DNA from 2 places in the Streptomyces sp. NBC_00354 genome. Region 1 is predicted to be linked to the other one. Evidence: riboswitches for the same ligand, from Rfam matches in the RefSeq annotation. Region 1 holds a riboswitch; the other holds the start of a gene.
The links. Region 1 has a riboswitch for cyclic di-AMP ahead of OHT74_RS10450 (M23 family metallopeptidase). Riboswitches for the same ligand answer to the same signal wherever they lie in the genome.
Positions count from the first base shown of each region.

Region 2: another riboswitch for cyclic di-AMP. It lies ahead of OHT74_RS07570 (LysM peptidoglycan-binding domain-containing M23 family metallopeptidase); the one in region 1 lies ahead of OHT74_RS10450 (M23 family metallopeptidase).

Region 1 is NZ_CP107983.1:2,385,045-2,390,251, forward strand. Features, by position in the region: gene OHT74_RS10435 (bifunctional acetate--CoA ligase family protein/GNAT family N-acetyltransferase) at 1-824, opposite strand, end outside; gene OHT74_RS10440 (HPr family phosphocarrier protein) at 1,010-1,291, shown strand; gene OHT74_RS10445 (GntR family transcriptional regulator) at 1,458-2,123, opposite strand; gene OHT74_RS10450 (M23 family metallopeptidase) at 2,325-3,119, opposite strand; cyclic di-AMP (ydaO/yuaA leader) riboswitch at 3,133-3,291, opposite strand; gene OHT74_RS10455 (M16 family metallopeptidase) at 3,476-4,843, opposite strand; gene OHT74_RS10460 (M16 family metallopeptidase) at 4,864-5,207, opposite strand, start outside.
Region 2 is NZ_CP107983.1:1,643,290-1,648,496, reverse strand. Features, by position in the region: gene OHT74_RS07580 (aspartate aminotransferase family protein) at 1-786, shown strand, start outside; gene OHT74_RS07575 (tyrosine-protein phosphatase) at 832-1,653, opposite strand; cyclic di-AMP (ydaO/yuaA leader) riboswitch at 1,965-2,141, shown strand; gene OHT74_RS07570 (LysM peptidoglycan-binding domain-containing M23 family metallopeptidase) at 2,144-3,136, shown strand; gene OHT74_RS07565 (SGNH/GDSL hydrolase family protein) at 3,305-4,090, shown strand; gene OHT74_RS07560 (MBL fold metallo-hydrolase) at 4,271-5,207, shown strand, end outside.

The sequences.
Region 1 (5,207 bases):
ACCGCGAGGTCGACCGGGGAGTCGATGTCGCCGAGCGCGCGGTAGGCCCGTACGCCGTCCAGCAGGTCGGTGGTGACGGCCTCGTTCACGGCGTACAGGTGGCCTTGGAAGCCGCCGTCGCGCAGGTTCCGCAGGGCCGCCGCGCCGACTCCCCCGCCGGAGCGGCTGACTCCGATCACCGCCACCGAACCGGGGGCCAGCAGCCGCTGCACGGAGCGGGCCTCGGCGCGCTGCTCGCGGGCGCGCTGCACGGCCAGGGACTCTGCGGTGGGTTCGAGGTCGAGGGTGAGGTGGACGGAGCCGTCCTCGAAGCTGCGCTTCTGCTGGTAGCCGACGTCGGTGAAGACCTTGATCATCTTGCTGTTGGCGGGCAGCACCTCGGCCGCGAACCGGCGGATGCCCCGCTCCCGGGCGACCGCGCCGATGTGTTCGAGGAGGGCAGAGGCGACCCCGCGGCCCTGATGGGCGTCCTGGACGAGGAAGGCCACCTCCGCCTCGTCGGCGGGGGCGGAGGCGGGCCGGCCGTCGGGGCCGATCCGGTCGTAGCGGACGGTGCCGATGAACTCCTCGCCGATGGTCGCCGCGAGGCCGACCCGGTCCACGTAGTCGTGGTGCGTGAAGCGGTGCACGTCGCGGTCGGACAGCCGGGGGTAGGGCGCGAAGAAGCGGTAGTACTTCGACTCGTCGGAGACCTGCTCGTAGAAGCTGACCAGCCGGCCCGCGTCCTCCGTGGTGATGGGCCTGATCCGGGCGGTGCCGCCGTCGCGCAGGACGACGTCCGCTTCCCAGTGGGCCGGGTACGAGGGGTCCGACGCGGTGGTCATGCGGCGATCTTAAGGCCAGGACAGGCCGGACAGCCCCTGCGCGGCGCGCGAGGCAAGTAGGGGCAAATGAGTGCAAGCTGGGGTAGGTCGAACGGCGGAGGATCCGGGCCGAAGGTCGGTCGGAGCATTCGAGGCGTCGTGAGAGACTGGTCTAGACAACCGTAAGAACCCTGAAGGGCATCACCATGGCAGAGCGCCGCGTCAACGTCGGCTGGGCCGAGGGCCTGCACGCTCGTCCCGCCTCGATCTTCGTCCGCGCGACGACCGCTTCCGGCGTCCCGGTGACCATCTCGAAGGCCGACGGGAACCCCGTCAACGCCGCGTCCATGCTCGCGGTGCTGGGCCTGGGTGCCCAGGGCGGCGAGGAGATCATCCTCGCGTCCGACGCCGAGGGCGCCGAGGCGGCGCTGGACCGCCTCGCGAAGCTGGTCGCCGAGGGTCTCGAGGAGCTCCCCGAGACCGTCTGACCCTTCGGGTTCGCCCCGGGCATGTGACGAAGCCGCGGCCGCCGGAATTCCGGATGCCGCGGCTTCGCCGTTTTCAGGAATTCCATCGTCCGCGCCGGGCGAGCGCGAATGCACTGCCAATGTGCCGTGAATTAGGCCGCCGCTCCACATTAATACGCGCTATTTGTTAATGCGGACCGCTCGCCATGTTTACGGGATGTTGCGAAGTCCTCACGCGCAGACGGTGCGCCCCGGCCGCCCGGTCCGCGTGGATCGCCGTGAGCGCCCGCGCCCGCTCGGCGTCCCCGCGCGCCAGCGCGTCCACGATCGCCCCGTGCTCCGCCCAGGACTCCACGGGCCGGGCCGGCGCCTCCACGGCGTACATCCACGCGATCTTGTGCCGCATCTGCGTGAGCAGCGCGATCAGCCCGGGGCTGCCGGAGGCCTGGGCGAGCGTCTCGTGGAACCAGCCTCCCAGGGACCGCAGATCCTCCCCTTGACCCCGCCTGGCCCGCTCCTGGCCCAGCCTGACCAGCCCGCGCAGCACCTTGAGGTGGGCCTCGGTCCGCCGGCGGGCGGCCCGGGCCGCTGCCAGCGGCTCGATCAGCATCCGCAGTTCCAGGAGGTCGGCCGCCTCCTGCTCGGTGGGCTCGGCAACGCAGGCACCCGCATGCCGCCGGGTGGTGACGAAGCCCTCGGACTCCAGGGTCCGCAGCGCCTCACGGACCGGGACGCGGGAGACCCCGTACCGGCGGGCCAGCAGCTCCTCGGTCAGCCGGCCGCCCGGCTCGAAGACTCCGGAGACGATGTCGTCGCGGATTGCCGTGCATACCGCGTGCGCAGGAATACGCAAGTCCGGACCTCCGCCTATTTCCGACTGTCGACGCCATTGCCGCGACCGTGCTGGGATCGTACTGGGACTCTATTGCAACACGCGATGTTTTCCGAGCGCAGACGGAAATCGCGAATATTTACAGCCACAATGCGGCCGCTTGCGGCCACAACGCGAAGGCCCCGGCTCGGGGAGCCGGGGCCTTCGGTGAAGTGCTGCGGGTCAGACGTCGACGCCGTGGTTGCGCAGGTACGCGACCGGGTCGATGTCCGAGCCGTACTGGGAGCCGGTGCGGGCCTCGAAGTGCAGGTGCGGGCCGCTGGAGTTGCCGGTGGAGCCCGACAGGCCGATCTGCTGGCCCGGGGTGACCTGCTCGCCGACGGAGACGCTCAGCGAGGTCATGTGGCCGTACTGGGTGTAGGTGCCGTCGTTGTGCTTGATGACGACGTTGTTGCCGTACGCCCCGCCCCAGCCGGCCTCGACCACGGTGCCGGAGCCCACCGCGTGCACCGAGGTGCCGGAGGCCGCGTGGAAGTCGATGCCGGTGTGGCTGCCGGAGGACCACATGCCGCCGCCCGCGTGCCACTGGGTGCTGATGTAGGAGCCGTCGACGGGGGCGACGAAGGTGTTGAGGCGCTTGCGCTCCTCCTCGCGGGCGGCGCGCTCGGCGGCCTCGCGCTCGGCCTTCGCCTTCTCCTCGGCCTTCTGCTTGGCCTCGGCGGCGCGCGCCGCAGCGTCGGCCTCCGCCTTCGCCTTGGCGGCCGCGGCTTCTGCCGCGTGCTCCTGGGCCTCGGCCTGGGCCTCGATCTGGACGGGAAGGTCCTCGGCCGTCACGACGGCGTTCAGGCCGGTGTCCTCCATGGAGGGGGCCTTGTCCGACGCGGCGAACGCCGGGCCTGCGAGGGAGCCGACGACACCGGTGGTGGCGAGGGCGGCGATGCCGGCGTAGCCGGCGGTCTTGCGGCTCAGACGACTGGAACCACGGTGCTTACCGGCGGCACGACTGCCAAACGCCATGAAGGGGCTGATCCTTTCCTTCCTTCTCGCCTACCGGGTTAGCTGACGGGTTCGGAGCAGGAAGGTCTCCTACGGGCCCCCTCTGACGAGGCGGTCCGATTCACCCCAGGGACACATGTGGGTCCCCGGCTCCCCAGGCTCGCGCCTGACGGGGACTCGGCGATCGCTGCCCGGTGCCGCGGATGCGGCGCGTACAACTGACGGACAGCACGGCCGACGCTAGGCGGATCATCAGTCAATCGCCAAACAGACACGCCTTTTTGTTGCGTACGCCACACCGCATACAAGCAACCTCTCCACTAAACAGACAAAAGGGGCTCCGGTGGACAAGCCGCTGGAGCCCCTTGGGATGTCCGTCAGTTGGTGACGACGGTGACCTCACCGATCCCGAGCGCCCGCACCGGCGCCTCGATCTGCGAGGCGTCGCCCACCAGCACGGTGACCAGGCGGTCCACCGGGAAGGCGGCCAGGACGGCCGACGTCGCCTCCACCGTGCCCGTTTGGGCCAGCTGCGCGTACAACCGGGCCTGGTAGTCGTCCGGGAGCTCCTGCTCGACCTGGTCGGCGAGCGTGCCGGCGACGGCCGCGGCCGTCTCGAACTTCAGCGGGGCCACGCCCACCAAGTTCTGCACCGCCACGTCCCGTTCGGCGTCGGTCAGGCCGCCCTCCGCGAGGGTGCGGAGCACCTTCCAGAGGTCGTCGAGCGCCGGGCCCGTGTTGGGGGTGTCCACGGAGCCGCTGATGGCGAGCATCGAGGCGCCCTTGCCGTCGGCGGTGGAGCGCAGCACCTGGCCGAAGGAGCGCACGCCGTACGTGTACCCCTTCTCCTCGCGCAGCACCTTGTCCAGTCGCGAGGTGAGGGTGCCGCCCAGGCAGTACGTGCCGAGCACCTGCGCCGCCCAGACCCGGTCGTGCCGGTCCGGCCCGATCCGGCCGATGAGCAGCTGCGTCTGGACCGCGCCGGGCCGGTCCACGATGACCACGCGGCCGCTGTCGTCGGCGGTCACCGGCGGCACCGGGAGCGCCGCGGCGGTGTTGCCGGTCCAGGTGCCCAGGGTGTCGGCCAGTACGGCGTCCAGGTCGATGCCGGTCAGGTCGCCGACGACCACCGCGGTGGCGGTGGCGGGGCGTACGTGGGCCTCGAAGAAGGCACGCACGGCCGCGGAGTCGATCCGGGCGACCGTCTCCTCCGTGCCCTGGCGCGGGCGGGACATCCGCAAGGTGGCCGGGAAGAGCTCCTTGGAGAGCTGCTTGGCGGCGCGGCGCTGCGGGTTGGCCAGCTCGTGCGGGATCTCGTCGAGCCGGTTGCGCACCAGCCGGTCGACCTCGCTGTCGGCGAAGGCGGGCGCGCGCAGCGCCTCGGCGAGCAGGCCCAGCGCCTTGGCCAGCCGGGAGGCCGGGACCTCCAGGGAGACGCGCACGCCCGGGTGGTCGGCGTGCGCGTCGAGCGTGGCGCCGCAGCGCTCCAGCTCGGCCGCGAACTCCTCGGCGGAGTGCTTGTCGGTGCCCTCGGACAGCGCGCGGGCCATGATGGTCGCCACGCCGTCCAGGCCCTGGGGCTCGGCGTCGAGCGGCGCGGCGAGGTTGACCTCGACGGCGACGACCTGCTGGCCGGGGCGGTGGCAGCGCAGCAGGGTCAGCCCGTTGGACAGCGAGCCCCGCTCGGGGGCCGGGAAGGCCCAGGGCCGGGCCTGGCCGGCCTGCGGCTGCGGGTGGAAGGTCATCGTGACGGCTGCGGTGTCGCTCACTGCTCCGCCCCCTCGTTCTCGTCGTTCTCGTCGGCCCCGTCGGCCTCTGCCGGGAGCGGCTCGTACACCAGCACCGCGCGGTTGTCGGGGCGCAGTCGGGCCGCGGCCACGGCCTGCACCTCCTCGGCGGTGATGTCGAGGACCCGCTGGACGGCGCTGAGCGCCAGCTGCGGGTCGCCGAACAGTACGGCGAAGCGGCAGAGTTCGTCGGCGCGGCCGGCCACCGTGCTCAGCCGGTCCAGCCACTCGCGCTCCAGCTGCGCCTGGGCGCGCTCCATCTCCTCGGCCGTCGGGCCCTCGGCGGCGAACCGCGCGAGCTCCTCGTCGACGGCCGCCTCGA
Region 2 (5,207 bases), 740 kb from region 1:
TTCGTCGTCGAGCCGATCCAGGGCAAGGGCGTGCTCGCGGCCCCGCCCGGGTTCCTGCTCGCGGCGCAGGAGCTGCTGCACCGGCACAAGGCACTGCTGATCGCGGACGAGGTGCAGACGGGGCTCGGCCGGACCGGCGAGTTCTACGCGTACCAGCACGAGCCGGGCGTGGAGCCGGACCTGGTGTGCGTGGCCAAGGCCCTGTCGGGCGGCTATGTGCCGGTCGGCGCGACCCTGGGCAAGGACTGGATCTTCAAAAAGGTCTATTCGTCCATGGACCGGGTGCTGGTGCACTCCGCCAGCTTCGGATCCAACGCGCAGGCGATGGCGGCCGGGCTGGCGGTGCTCTCCGTCATGGACGACGAGTCGGTGGTCGCGAACGCCCGCGCGATGGGCGACCTGCTGCGCGGCCGGCTCGCGGCGCTCGTGGACGAGTACGAGCTGCTCCACGAGGTACGGGGGCACGGCCTGATGATCGGCATCGAGTTCGGGCGGCCGTCCTCGCTGGGGCTGCGCAGCCGGTGGACCATGCTCCAGGCGGCCCGCAAGGGGCTCTTCGCCCAGATGGTCGTGGTGCCGCTGCTGCAGAAGCACCGGATCCTGACGCAGGTCTCCGGCGACCATCTGGAGGTCATCAAGCTCATCCCGCCGCTGATCGTGGACGAGCGGGACGTCGACCGGTTCGTCGGCTCCTTCCGCGCGGTCATGGACGAGGCGCACGGCGGGGGCGCACTGATGTGGGACTTCGGCAGGACGCTGGTGAAGCAGGCCGTCGCCGGCGGCTGACGGCCTGCTCCGCTGCCCGGTTTCCCGGTCGGGCTGTCGGCCGGGTTATCGGTCGAGCAGCTGCTCCCGCAGCCGGCCGAGGGTCTCGGGCGTGAGTCCGAGGCCCTCGGCGAGGTACCGGTCGACCCCGCCCCAGTGCTCGTCGATGGTGTCGAAGGCGGCCGTCAGGTACTCGGCGCGGGCGTCGAAGAGCGGGGCGAGCAGCTCCATCACCTCGGGGGAGCGGGCCTCGGGGGCGTCGCTGGTACGGCGCACCCGGTAGCGGCGGTGCGGGGCGTTGGACTCCAGGTAGTCCGCCACGATCGCCTCGCGCTCGACGCCCAGCGCGATCAGGGTGACGGCGATCGACAGGCCGGCCCGGTCCTTGCCGGCCGCGCAGTGCATGAGCGCCGGAATGCTGTCCTCGGCGAGGGCGTGCACGACCCGGCCGTGCTCGGCGGTGCGGTGCTCGATCATCGAGCGGTACGAGTTGGCCATCCGGGCGGCGCCCTTGCCCTCGCCCAGGATTCCGCGGAGCTGCTCGAGATCGCCGCCGCGGACCATCTTCCAGAATTCCTTGCCGTCGGCCGGATCCGACAGCGGGATGTTGACGTTCCGCACGCCGGGAAGCTCGACGTCGAGTCCCTCGAGGGCGTGGTCGGCGCCGTTGCGGAAGTCGAAAATCGTGTGGAGGCCGAGCGATGCGAGGAATTCTGCATCGGTTTCGGTGGCATGTGCCAGATGTCCGCTACGGAACAGTTTTCCTGGCTTGACCCTCCGCCCGTCGGCGGTCGGCAACCCGCCCACATCGCGGAAGTTGCGCACTCCGGCCAGCTCCGGCTCCGGAACGGGCTCCGTCCGCGGGGACTGGGGTATCTGCTGGGTCACGGGAACTCCTCCGCGTCGTCGTGAGATGTCCGAATTGCGCTACTTGAGGCCAACTTGCCGTCACTGGAGGCGAGATCGGGCGCAGCCCCGTGAGGCAGATCATACGGTGACCGTGAGTGCCTGATCGTCGAAGTCGAAAGGCCCGGCCGGGGCGGTTGTTGGCGGCGGGGAATGGACGGAGGGTGACCGGAATTCCGTCGAACTCCCCGTCCTGTGAATCCGTCAGGAAATTCGTGGCTTGTTCCGTGTGGCTCAACTCGATTACCTTCGCGATCGATCCGGATGGACCGCCGAATCCTGCCGCCGTCCGGAAACCGCACCCGACTATTCACGCGCGCGGCAGGAGCGGGGGAACCAGGTAAGCCGCTGTTCCCGATCTTTGTATCGGCGCAGCTCGGGGTGAAGCCGTACATGTTCCGTTCATGTGCGGCCGGACATCTCCAGTCCGAACCCGACAGCTCACCTCGCAGGCGACGGAGAGGAATTCGCCATGCCTGCAAAGGGTAAGCACCGCCGTCCCAAGTCCCGTTCCGTGGCGCGCGGCTTCGCCGTCGCAGGCACCGGTGGTGCGGCCCTCGCACTGCCGCTGCTGGGTGCCGTCGGCGCCCAGGCGGCCGGTGCCCCGGCCGTCGCCCCCGCCGCGGCTCCCGTGCAGGCCCCGCAGGTTCCGGCGGCGCTGCAGGCCGCGCCCGCCGCTGCCGCGCAGTCCGCGCCGGCCGTCTACACGGTCGTGCCGGGCGACTACCTCTCCAAGATCGCCCAGGACCGCCACCTCTCGGGCGGCTGGCAGCAGCTGTACGCCGACAACCGCGAGGCCGTCGGCACCAACCCGTCGCTGATCCACCCCGGGCTGAAGCTGACCCTCGGTGCGCAGGGCGAGGCGGCTCCGGCCGCGCAGGCTCCGGCCGAGAAGTCCGCTCCGGCTCCGGCGAAGAAGTCCTCGGCCTCGCCCTCGCAGGACAAGGGCTCCGCGGACGTCGCGCCGGCCCCTGCCGCCCCCGCCCCCGCGGCCGCAGCCGCCGCCGCGCCCGCCAAGAAGAGCACCGCCGCCAAGTCCGCCGCCGGTACGGTCAGCGCCGCCGGCTTCGTCGCCCCCGTCGGCGGAGGGATCTCCACCCAGTACAAGACCCCCGGCGCCATGTGGTCCAGCGGCTACCACACCGGTGTCGACTTCATCGCGAGCTCCGGCACCACCGTCCGGGCCGTGGGCGCGGGCACCGTGGTCTCCGCCGGCTGGGCCGGCGCGTACGGCAACGAGGTCGTCATCCGGCACGCGGACGGCAAGTACTCCCAGTACGGCCACCTGTCCCAGCTCTCCGTCTCGGCCGGCCAGAGCGTCACCGGCGGCCAGACCCTCGGCCTCTCCGGCTCCACCGGCAACTCGACCGGCCCGCACCTGCACTTCGAGATCCGCACCGGGCCGTCCTACGGCTCGGACATCGACCCGCTGGCCTACCTCCGCACCAAGGGCGTGAGCATCTGACGGCTCCCGCCGTCGGACAGAGGCAACCGGACTCGTGAGGCCGGGACCCGAGGGGGGTCCCGGCCTCACGCCCTGTTATTCCGTACCGACCAGGTGGTATAGATCACGGTCCGTCAACCCCTGCCTACGGTGGCGTAGGTCACGCGCCGGGGTGAAAGATGTGTTCTCGTGGCAGCGACGAAGACGACACTCAAGACCATCGGCTCGTACGCGGCGATCGGGGACAGCTTCACCGAGGGTGTGGGGGACCCGGGACCCGGGGAGACCTTTCTCGGCTGGGCGGACCGGCTGGCCGTACTCCTGGCCGATCAGCGCGAGGAAAACGAATTCCGGTACGCGAACCTGGCCGTGCGGGGGCGCCTCCTCGACCAGATCGTGGCCGAACAGGTCCCCCGGGCCAAGGAGCTCGCACCTGACCTGGTGAGCTTCTGCGCCGGCGGCAACGACATCATCCGGCCCGGCAGCGACCCGGACGACGTGGCGGAGCGGTTCGAGGCGGCCGTCGCCGACCTCACCGGAGCCGTCGGCCACGTCATGATCACCACCGGCTTCGACACCCGCGGCGTGCCGGTCCTCAAGCACCTCCGGGGCAAGGTGGCCACGTACAGCGCCCATGTGCGTGCCATCGCCGACCGCTACGACTGCCCGGTGCTCGACCTCTGGTCGCTGAAGTCCGTACAGGACCGGCGGGCTTGGGACGACGACCGGCTGCACCTCTCGCCCGAGGGGCACACCCGGGTCGCGCTGCGCGCCGCCCAGGTGCTGGGGTTCGAGGTGCCGGCCGACCCCGACCAGCCGTGGCCGCCGCAACAGCCGCGCGGCTCGGTGGACGTGACCCGGGACAACATCCAGTGGGCACGGGAGTACCTGGTGCCGTGGATCGGGCGGCGGCTGCGCGGGGAGTCCTCCGGGGACCACGTGGAGGCGAAGCGTCCGGACCTGCTGCCGCTGTAGCCCGGCGCAGGAGGGGCGGAGTGACGGGGCGGCGGGGTAGCCGAGTAGGAGAAGGGGACGGGGCAGGAGGACGGGGGCGCGCGGCGGAATCCTTCGGGGCCGGTGCGCGTTGGCATGGTGATAGACCGGAAACCAGTACGGCCTCTCACGCCCATCCGTCCCACCCTCCCAGGAGGCGCTTTGACCGGCTCCCGTCCCCTGCGTCCACGGCTGCGTGCCCTGCGGCCCGAAGCCTTCGGCGCGGATCCGTCCGGCGCACGCCTGGAGCGGATCCAGCGCTCGCCGAACTTCGCCGACGGTGTCTTCCAGAACCCGGTCGGGGCCCGGACCAGGCCTTCCGGCTCCATGATGGAGTTCGCCAAGATCTACTTCCACAAGGAGCAGCGGATCCGGCGCAACCCCGGAGCTCCCATCCCGGTCTACCCGACGACTCTCGCCGAGCTGGCGAAGCCGCCAGTCAGCGGGTTGCGCCTGACATGGATGGGGCACTCGGGCGTACTTGCGGAGATCGACGGGCGGCGGGTGCTGTTCGACCCGGTGTGGGGTGAGCGGTGCTCGCCCTTCCCGTTCGCCGGGCCCAAGCGGCTGCACCCCGTACCCGTACCGCTGGCCTCGCTGGGGCCGGTCGACGTCGTGGTGATCTCGCACGACCACTACGACCACCTCGACCTGCCGACCATCAAGGAGCTGGCCGGTACGGACACGGTCTTCGCCGTCCCGCTCGGCGTCGGCGCCCACCTGGAGCGCTGGGGGGTGTCGCCGGACCGGCTGCGCGAGCTCGACTGGAACGAAGGCACCAAGATCGCGGGACTCTCGCTGACGGCAACGCCGGCCCGGCACTTCTGCGGGCGCGGCCTGCGCAACCAGCAGAACACCCTGTGGGCCTCCTGGGTCGTCGCGGGCGACGAGCACCGGATCTTCCACAGCGGCGACACCGGCTACTTCCCCGGGTTCGGGGAGATCGGCGCCGAGCACGGCCCCTTCGACGCCACGATGATCCAGATCGGGGCCTACTCGGAGTACTGGCCCGACATCCACATGACCCCCGAGGAGGGCATGCGCGCCCACCTCGACCTCCAGGGTGGGATCCCCCACGGCACGATGCTGCCCATCCACT